One region of the Mesorhizobium sp. INR15 genome, then DNA from elsewhere that is predicted to be linked to it. Evidence: predicted binding sites of a transcription regulator. Region 1 holds the regulator's gene; the other holds the start of a gene.

Region 1 (4,421 bases):
GGTTGAGATTGTCCTTGGTGATCGCAACCGGGGTCAGGAACAGCGACTTGACGGTGTTACCGCCAGGCGTGGTGAAGTCCTTGGCGCCGGCCACATCGGCCATCTTCTTGCCGTCGGCGAGCTGCGAGGCGATTTCGGCGGCGGTCTTGCCGAGTTCGCGTGCGTCCTTCCAGACCGAAACAGTCTGCGTGCCGAGCGCGATGCGGTTCAGGGCGGCGTGGTCGCCATCCTGGCCCGAAACCGGCACGGTGCCCGCCAGACCTTGCGCCGTCAGCGCCGCGACGACGCCACCAGCGGTGCCGTCATTGGCCGCGACCACCGCATCGACCTTGTTGTCATTGGCGGTCAGGAACTGCTCCATGTTCTTCTGGGCGTTGGCAGGCAGCCAGCCGTCCGTGTAGGCCTCGCCGACATTCTTGATCTTGCCGCTGTCGATGGCCGCCTTGAGCACTTCCATCGAGCCCGAGAACAGGAAATCGGCATTCGGATCGGCGCCTGAGCCCTTGATGAAGACGTAGTTGCCTTCCGGCTTCACCTTGAACACTTCGCGGGCCTGCATGCGGCCGACTTCCTTGTTGTCGAAGGTCAGATAGAAGACGTCCTTGTTTTCGATCAGGCGGTCATAGCCGACGACCGGAATGCCTTCGTCCAGTGCCTTCTGCACGGCCGGGCCAATGGCCGAGGCATCCTGCGCCAGGATGATCAGCGAATTGGCGCCTTGCGAGATCAGGCTCTCCACGTCCGTCAACTGCTTGCCGGGATTGGACTGCGCGTCGGCGGAAATATACTTGTCGCCAGCGGCCTCGATGGCCTTCTTCATCGCCGCCTCATCGGTCTTCCAGCGCTCTTCCTGGAAATTCGACCACGAGACACCGATGACCTTGTCCTTCGCCTGCGCGACCGACACGAGCGTCAGCGACATGGCGGCACCCGCCAGGATGGCGGCTGTGAATCTTTTCATGTTATCCTCCCTGCGCCGCGTGTGGCGCGACCAAACTGACCCGAAGGCCGGCACAAAGGCTCTATTTTTTCGAGCCTCGAAAAAACACTGGTCCAACGTCAGAGCGCTGTCAACATCGATTCTGATGGTTTCTGATGTTCGGAGTAATTTTTTTCGAGCCCCGTAATAAATAATATGACAGGACTGCCGGGTTCTGCCAGTATTTGGAGTGTGTCACCGACGGCCTTCGATTGCACGAAAGGTCGCGGCGGCGGGGAGGAAAGCAGGAACAATGTCGGTCGGAATCCGTCACGACGATTTGCGCCGGCGCAACCGGGCGATGGTTATTTCGTCCGTACGCCGGGCAGGACAGCCGTCCCGCACCGAAATCGCCGCCACAACCGGGCTCAGCCATTCGACCATCTCGGCGATCTCCTCCGACCTGATCGCCGAAGGCATTCTCACGGAAAGCAAGCCAAGCGAGACCGTGTCCCTGAAGCGCGGCCGCCCCCAGGTTGGCCTCAGCCTCCACCCGGAAGCCGCCGCCGTGATGACCGTGGTGTTGTCGCTGAACTTCCTGTCGGTTGCCGTCATCGACTATGCCGGCCAGGTGATCGCCGAGGAGCAGCGCCGGCTGGACACACTGACCATGTCGCGCGAGGCGCTCATTGGCGAATGCGTCGCCATCGTGCGGCGCCGGCTCGAGGATCCGGACCTCGATATCCACAGCGTCGCCCGCATCGCACTGGCCATTCAGGGCATTACCGATTCCCATGCCCGCGCGCTGCTGTGGTCGCCGATCACACCACAGACCAACATCCCTTTCGCCGACATCCTGGAAGAGGAATTCGGCATCCCCGCCACCATGGAAAACGACTGCAATATGATGGCGGTTGCGCTGCGCTGGCGTAACCCGGAGCGCTACCGCGATGACTTCATCGCCATCCTGCTGTCGCACGGCATCGGCATGGGCCTGGTGCTGAAGGGCGAATTGTTCACCGGCACCCATTCGTCCGGCGGCGAGTTCGGCCACATGATCCATCGGCCGAACGGTGCGCTTTGCCGCTGCGGACGGCGCGGCTGCGTCGAGGCTTATGCCGGCAACTACGCCATCTGGCGCAACGCCAGGCAAATGGGCGAGGACGCCGAACCGGTCGACGTCAGCGACGCGGAGATGCGGGCGCTGGCGGCATCGGCTCGCGAAAGCGATGGGCCGGAGCGCGAAGCTTACCGCAAGGCCGGTGAAGCGCTCGGCTTCGGTCTCGGCAGCCTGTTCGCGCTGATCGATCCGGCGCCTGTCGCCATGGTGGGCGTCAGCGCCGCCGCCTTCGACCTGATCGAACCGGCGCTGCGCGAAGCCATAGCCCAGACCGCCGGTGGCCAGCACTCGAAATCGATTTCCTTCGACACCGAGCCGAATGAGCTGCCGCTGATCCGCGAAGGCTGCGCCATGCGGGCGCTGACCTTCGTCGACCAGGAGATTTTCGCGCCGGGCTCACAAACAAAGCCTGAATCCGTCGGCAAGGACGTCGCCTGAATTTGCCGGCTTTCAGTCTTCCCTGATGGCGTAGCCCGCGCCGCGAATGGTGCGGATGACGTCGGGCATGCGGCCATTGTTGACCGCCTTGCGCAGCCGGCCGACATGCACATCGACCGTGCGCTCGTCGATATAGATCGTCTCGCCCCAAACATTGTCGAGCAGTTGGCTGCGCGAAAACACGCGGCCAGGATGACGCATCATGAATTCGAGCAAACGGAACTCGGTCGGCCCGAGCCGGATCTCGCTTTTCTTGCGGTAGACCCGGTGCGATTCGCGATCGAGCACGATGTCGCCGACCTTGAGCACACTGGACAGGACTTCCGGCTTGGCGCGGCGCAGCAGCGCTTTTACCCGAGCCATGAATTCCGGCGTGGAAAACGGCTTGACCAGATAGTCGTCGGCGCCGGTGGAGAGACCGCGTACACGGTCGCTTTCCTCGCCGCGCGCGGTCAGCATGATGATGGGCAACCGCTCCGTCTCGGGACGCATTCTTAGCCGGCGGCAGAGCTCGATGCCGGAAACCGCCGGCACCATCCAGTCGAGCACCAGAAGGTCGGGAACATTCTCCTGGAGCCGGATTTCGGCCTCATCGCCGCGCGTTACCACTTCGACCTGGTAGCCCTCGGATTCAAGGTTGTAGCGGAGGAGCACACCTAGCGGCTCCTCGTCCTCCACCACCATGATGCGTGGCGCGATCATCGGCTGGTCACCCCTGTCATGCCGCCGGCACGGTCATTGCCGTCTCGTCCTGCTTCGGACGATTGGCGGGCAACTGCGTGCCGGTCAGGACATAGTACGCGTTTTCAGCGATGTTGGTCACGTGGTCGCCGATGCGCTCAAGATTCTTGGCGCAGAACAGCAGATGCGTGCAAGCGGTGATGTTGCGCGGATCTTCCATCATGTAGGTCAGGAGCTCGCGGAACACCGAGGTGTACTTGACGTCGATGCGCTCATCGTCGGCGCGTAGTTTCGCCAGGGCGGCCGCGTCGCGCGCCGCGTATTCCTCGATGACGCCCTGTACCTGGATCAGCACCAGCTGCGCCATTCCGTCGATGGAGTGCGACAGGTCGCGCGGCGTGACGCTGAGGCCGACGGTGCCGACGCGCTTGGCGATGTTCTTGGCCAGATCGCCGATGCGTTCCAGATCGCCGGCCATGCGGATCGAGCCGACGACATGGCGAAGATCGTCCGCCATCGGCTGCCGCTTGGCGATCAGCGTGATGGCGCGGTCGTCGAGCTCGCGCTGGCGCGCGTCCATGATGGCGTCATCGGAAACGACGCGCTGCGCCAGCGCGTTGTCGGAGGTCAGCAGCGCCTTGGTTGCACCGCCAACCATCGCGCCGGCGAGATCGCCCATATCGCTGATGAGCCTGCTGATCTGTCCGAGATCCTCGTCGAAAGAAGCGACTGTATGTTCGCCCATGATCTTGTCCTCGTATGCCTGAGACTCAGCCGAAGCGGCCGGTGATGTAGTCCTGAGTGCGCTTCTCGCGGGGCGACGTGAAGATCTTCTCGGTCTTGTCGAATTCGACCAGCTCGCCCAGGTACATGAAGGCTGTCTGCTTCGACACGCGCGCTGCCTGCTGCATGTTGTGGGTGACGATGACGATCGTGTAGTCGGCTTGCAACTCGTCGATCAGCTCTTCGATCTTGGCGGTCGACAGCGGATCGAGAGCCGAAGCCGGCTCGTCGAGCAGGATGACTTCGGGCTTCACCGCCACGGTGCGGGCAATGCAAAGCCGCTGCTGCTGGCCGCCGGAAAGGCTGAGGCCGCTGGCATTGAGCTTGTCCTTGACCTCGGTCCAGAGCGCCGCACGCTTCAGCGCCTGTTCAACGCGACCGTCCATCTCGGACTTGCTGATCTTCTCATAGAGCCTGACGCCGAAAGCGATATTCTCATAGATCGACATTGGGAACGGTGTTGGCTTCTGGAACACCATG
Region 2 (4,421 bases), 670 kb from region 1:
GCATCTATCGTTTCGTCCAGGAGGGGCTGAACAACGCCTATCGGCACGGAAAAGGTAAGGGCCAGGCGGTGAAAGCCGGATCAAAGGGCGGCAAGCTTTCCGTCGAAGTCTCGGATCGTGGACCCGGGTTCGGCTCGGCGAGGGCCGAGGGACTCGGTCTGGCTGGCCTCCGGGAACGAATCGAAAGCATTGGTGGTCAGTTCGAGACCACCAGCGGACCGCAAGGCACGCGATTGGTTATCGTGCTGGCTGTCGAGGAGCAATCATGACTGGCGCCATCCGCATTGCTGTCGTCGACGACCATCCGCTGTTTCGAGAAGGCGTAGCGCGCAGCCTTCTGGAGATCGGCGGCTTCGAGATCGTCGCCCAAGGCGCCACGGCGCAGGACGCTGAGCGCATTGCCGCCACCCTGCAGCCCGATATCCTCCTGCTCGACATCAGCATGCCTGGCGACGGCCTTGCCTCCGTGGCCAGTATCCTTGCCAGCCACCCCGCGCAGAAGATTGTCATGCTGACGGTCTCTGAGGACAATGCCGACGTGACGCAAGCGCTGAACGCCGGCGTACGCGGCTATGTGCTGAAGGGGGTCGGCTCGCGCACGTTGGCGGAAATCCTGGGCAATGTGGCCGCGGGCGAGAACTATGTCTCGCCAACCCTGTCGGCCCGGCTGCTTTCGAACCTGCAATCCCTGCAGCCGTCGAACGGCAAGGCCGACCGCCTGCGCCAGCTCACCGGCCGCGAGATCGATATCCTGAGGCTAGTGGCCGAGGGGCTGAGCAACAAGGAAGTAGCCCTGCGGCTAAAGCTGCAGGAAAAGACCGTCAAACACCATATGACCGGTGTGCTGTCCAAGCTCAACGTCCGCAACCGGACAGAGGCGGCTTTGCTGATGCGCGAGATCGGCGCGACCAGTGCATAATCTGGAAAACGGGTCCTGATTTCCCTGAGGATCATGCTCGGTCGAGAGCTGATAACCGAGCACAGATCGAAGAAGGAAGGCAGGCTGCAAGCTTTAAATGGCAGGTGCCTGAAATTGATTTACTTCAACTAAACCAAGAAATGCCTTAGGATTGCCTGCGCCCGGGTTGAATGGGCCTCCCGTTCCATCCGGCCGCGTTACTGCAGCCAAGCGAACTCTTTGGCAGCGGACCGCTCTGGGAACAACGGACTGTCTGCGTCCGGAGCCAGAGTGAAGATGTCACCTCCGCCGGGGGCGGCGGAGGTGACGCGTGAAGAGGGCGTTGCCTGTTCCCCGCTTCACAATCCCTTCAAGCGACTGATGTCCGCAGCGGTCGCGCGGCGGTTGACGATGGTGCGGCCCAGCGCATCCTTCATCTTGAAACGGCCGTTATCGATCTCTTCATGGAAGCCGTCGGGGTGCTGCACTTCAATTTTGTCGCCATCGATTTCGACACGATCCTCGGTTGCCGCATTCACATGCCCGACGGCGCCACTTGTTCCGCTGCTTTTGCTGTTGCCGGTGCCCTTGCCATTGTTGCGCCCGCTGCTGTTGCCGCTGTTGTCACCGCCGCTATTACCGTTGCTACCGCCGTTGCCATTGCCATTGTCGTCGCCGCCGCCGCCGCTGTTGCCGCCGCCATTGCCGTCATTGCCGCCACCATTGCGATTGCCGCGGTCATTGCCACCAGCCTTGGCCTGGGCACTGGACGCAACGATACCCGCGGCAAAGCCGTGAAGGGCAATGTGATAGGGGGCAACGGCCAGCGCCAATGCCGAGGCTACTCTCAATGCCAGATGGCGTTTGCGAGTCGCGGTCAATCCGCGCATCCCGGTCTCCTCTTGGCCTCAGCAAGGCCGAAATTCGCAGTTCCCTACCCCAACGGTAGGCCTTTGCATAAGCCGCCCATAATCGATGTGCTACACTCCATGGACCTTTGCGTGTCCGAGCCCGACCTAAGTCCTAAGTTGCGATCTGGCGGGCATTGGCGGATGTCACGAAAATGTGATCGATCGGCTGTAAGCGGGTCGAACAGATCAAGATGCTCCAGCCACGCCAGCAAGCCAGAGGCAGCCCATGACCGAAAATCGCCCCACCGAGGCCCGATTCCGCACCAGCCTGCTCGAGGAAAACGAGGGACCGGCGACCAATCCCACCGACAACCGCACCATGGGCGAGATCATCGCCGCGCGGTTCTCTCGCCGTGACTTCCTCAGGGGTTCACTGGCCGTCTCCGCCATTGCCGCCACGGTGAGCCCGCTCGCGCTGGTCAGCGCGGAAAATGCCCATGCGGCCGAAGGCTCGGCCTTTTCGTTCGACGAACTCGAAGCCGGCATCGACGACAAGCACCACGTCGCGCCGGGCTATGACGCCGATGTGCTGCTGCGCTGGGGCGATCCGCTGTTCGCCGATTCGCCGGAATTCGATCCGACGAAACAGTCTGCCGAGGCGCAGGCAAGACAGTTCGGCTACAACAACGACTATGTCGGCTATATCGCGATCGACGGATCGGCCGAGCATGGCCTGCTGGTGGTCAACCACGAATACACCAACTCGCACCTGATGTTTCCCGGCCTGGTGACGGTCGTCGAGAAAGACGGCAAGAAGTCGCTCGACCTCGCGCCCCTGAGCAAGGAACAGGTCGATGTCGAAATGGCCGCGCATGGCGGCACCATCGTCGAAATCCGCAAAGTATCCGGCAAGTGGCAAGTGGTGCGTGACGGCAAGCTGAACCGCCGCATCACCGCCAAAACCGAGATGGCGCTTTCCGGCCCGGTCGCCGGCCATGAGCGCGTCCGGACCAGCGCCGACCCCTCGGGCACCAAGGTGTTCGGCACCGTCAACAACTGCGCCGGCGGCGTCACGCCCTGGGGCACCTATGTGATGTCGGAGGAAAACATCCACGGCTATTTCTCCGGCGAATTGCCGGCAGGCCACAAGGAAGCCGCCAATTACAAGCGCCTCGGCATTCCGGAAGGCGCCTATGAATGGGCCGCGCATTATGACCGCTTCGACCTGGCCAAGGAGCCGAACGAGGCCAACCGTTTTGGCTGGATCGTCGAGGTCGACGTCAACGATCCAAACTCGACGCCAAGGAAGCGCACCGCGATGGGCCGCTTCAAGCATGAGGGCGCCGAATCGATCGTCGCCAAGGATGGCCGTGTCGTCTTCTATCTCGGCGACGACGAGCGCTTCGACTATGTCTACAAGTTCGTGACCACCGGCCGCTTCAACGCCGATGACCACGCCGCCAACAATGACCTGCTCGACGACGGCACGCTGCATGTCGCGAGGTTCGCCGAGGATGGCACGGTCGACTGGCTGCCGATCGTCTTCGGCCAGGGGCCGCTGACCGCCGAGAACGGCTTTGCCGGCCAGGCCGATGTGCTGATCGAGACGCGCCGCGCCGCCGACCTGCTCGGCGCCACCAAGATGGACCGTCCGGAAGACATCCAGCCGAACGCCGTCAACGGCAAGGTCTATGTCATGCTGACCAACAATTCGAAGCGCAAGGCCGACCAGGTCGACGCAGCCAACCCGCGCGCCGAAAACGCCTTCGGCCACATTATCGAAATCGCCGAGAATGACGGCGACTTCGCCAGCACCAAGGGCAAGTGGGAAGTGATGTTGAAATGCGGCGACCCTTCGGTGGCCGAAGTCGGCGCCACCTTCTCGACGGCCACCACTGCCAATGGCTGGTTCGGCATGCCGGACAATTGCGCGGTCGATTCGGCCGGCCGCCTGTGGGTCGCCACCGACGGCCAGGGTCCGAAGGCCACCGGCCGCACCGACGGCCTGTGGGCGGTCGACACCGAAGGCGCCGCGCGGGCCACCTCAAAGTTGTTCTTCCGGGTGCCGATCGGTGCCGAAATGTGCGGCCCGTTGTTTGCGCCAGACGATCAGACCGCCTTCGTCGCCGTCCAGCATCCGGGCGACGGCGGCGAAGACTGGAAGCCCTTTGGCCGGCCGTCCTACTATGAGGACCTATCGACCCGGTGGCCCGACTTCAGGCCCGATATGCCGGTGCGGCCGGCGGTCGTCGCCATCACCAAACAGGGCGGCGGAAAGATCGCGGTCTAAGATCTATCGGTGGAGGACTTCGGCCTGACCGATGTCCCTCTTCTCACCTCAAGCTCCGGGAAAGGCTGGCAATCTAGGCATGGCGCCCTAGCTCCTCTTGTGAATTGTGTTTGTCGTTGTCCCACCGGACCCCACTTTTGGGCGACATGCATAGCGGAGACCGCCATGCCGAAATCCGTCTATGACCGTGGCCTGCTCAAACCGGCCGATATCGCCAGACTGCAGCGCGTGTTCGATGAAGCCTGCAAGCAACGCGAAGCGGAGCCCGAGTCCTCGGAAGCCCGCGAGTTGGCCTTGACCCTGCTTGCCTTGCACAATGCCGGCATGACCGACGAAGACATGCTGATGGAGGCCGTCAGTTTCCGGCGGCTGGAGCCGAAAT

Evidence for each region. The regulator PhoB, encoded in region 1, activates phosphate uptake and scavenging genes when phosphate is short. The targets are predictions, from matches to a motif close to TGTCATNNANCTGTCAT.
Region 2: the regulator PhoB is predicted to act here: its motif matches at 1,952-1,968, upstream of GA829_RS04475 (PhoX family protein).

Annotation. Positions count from the first base shown of each region.
Region 1 covers NZ_CP045496.1:1,621,738-1,626,158, reverse strand. The annotation lists gene xylF (D-xylose ABC transporter substrate-binding protein) at 1-961, opposite strand, end outside; gene GA829_RS07865 (ROK family protein) at 1,233-2,477, shown strand; gene phoB (phosphate regulon transcriptional regulator PhoB) at 2,490-3,179, opposite strand; gene phoU (phosphate signaling complex protein PhoU) at 3,196-3,903, opposite strand; gene pstB (phosphate ABC transporter ATP-binding protein PstB) at 3,929-4,421, opposite strand, start outside.
Region 2 covers NZ_CP045496.1:949,310-953,730, forward strand. The annotation lists gene GA829_RS04460 (sensor histidine kinase) at 1-269, shown strand, start outside; gene GA829_RS04465 (response regulator) at 266-919, shown strand; gene GA829_RS04470 (hypothetical protein) at 1,258-1,731, opposite strand; gene GA829_RS04475 (PhoX family protein) at 2,036-4,039, shown strand; gene GA829_RS04480 (hypothetical protein) at 4,205-4,421, shown strand, end outside.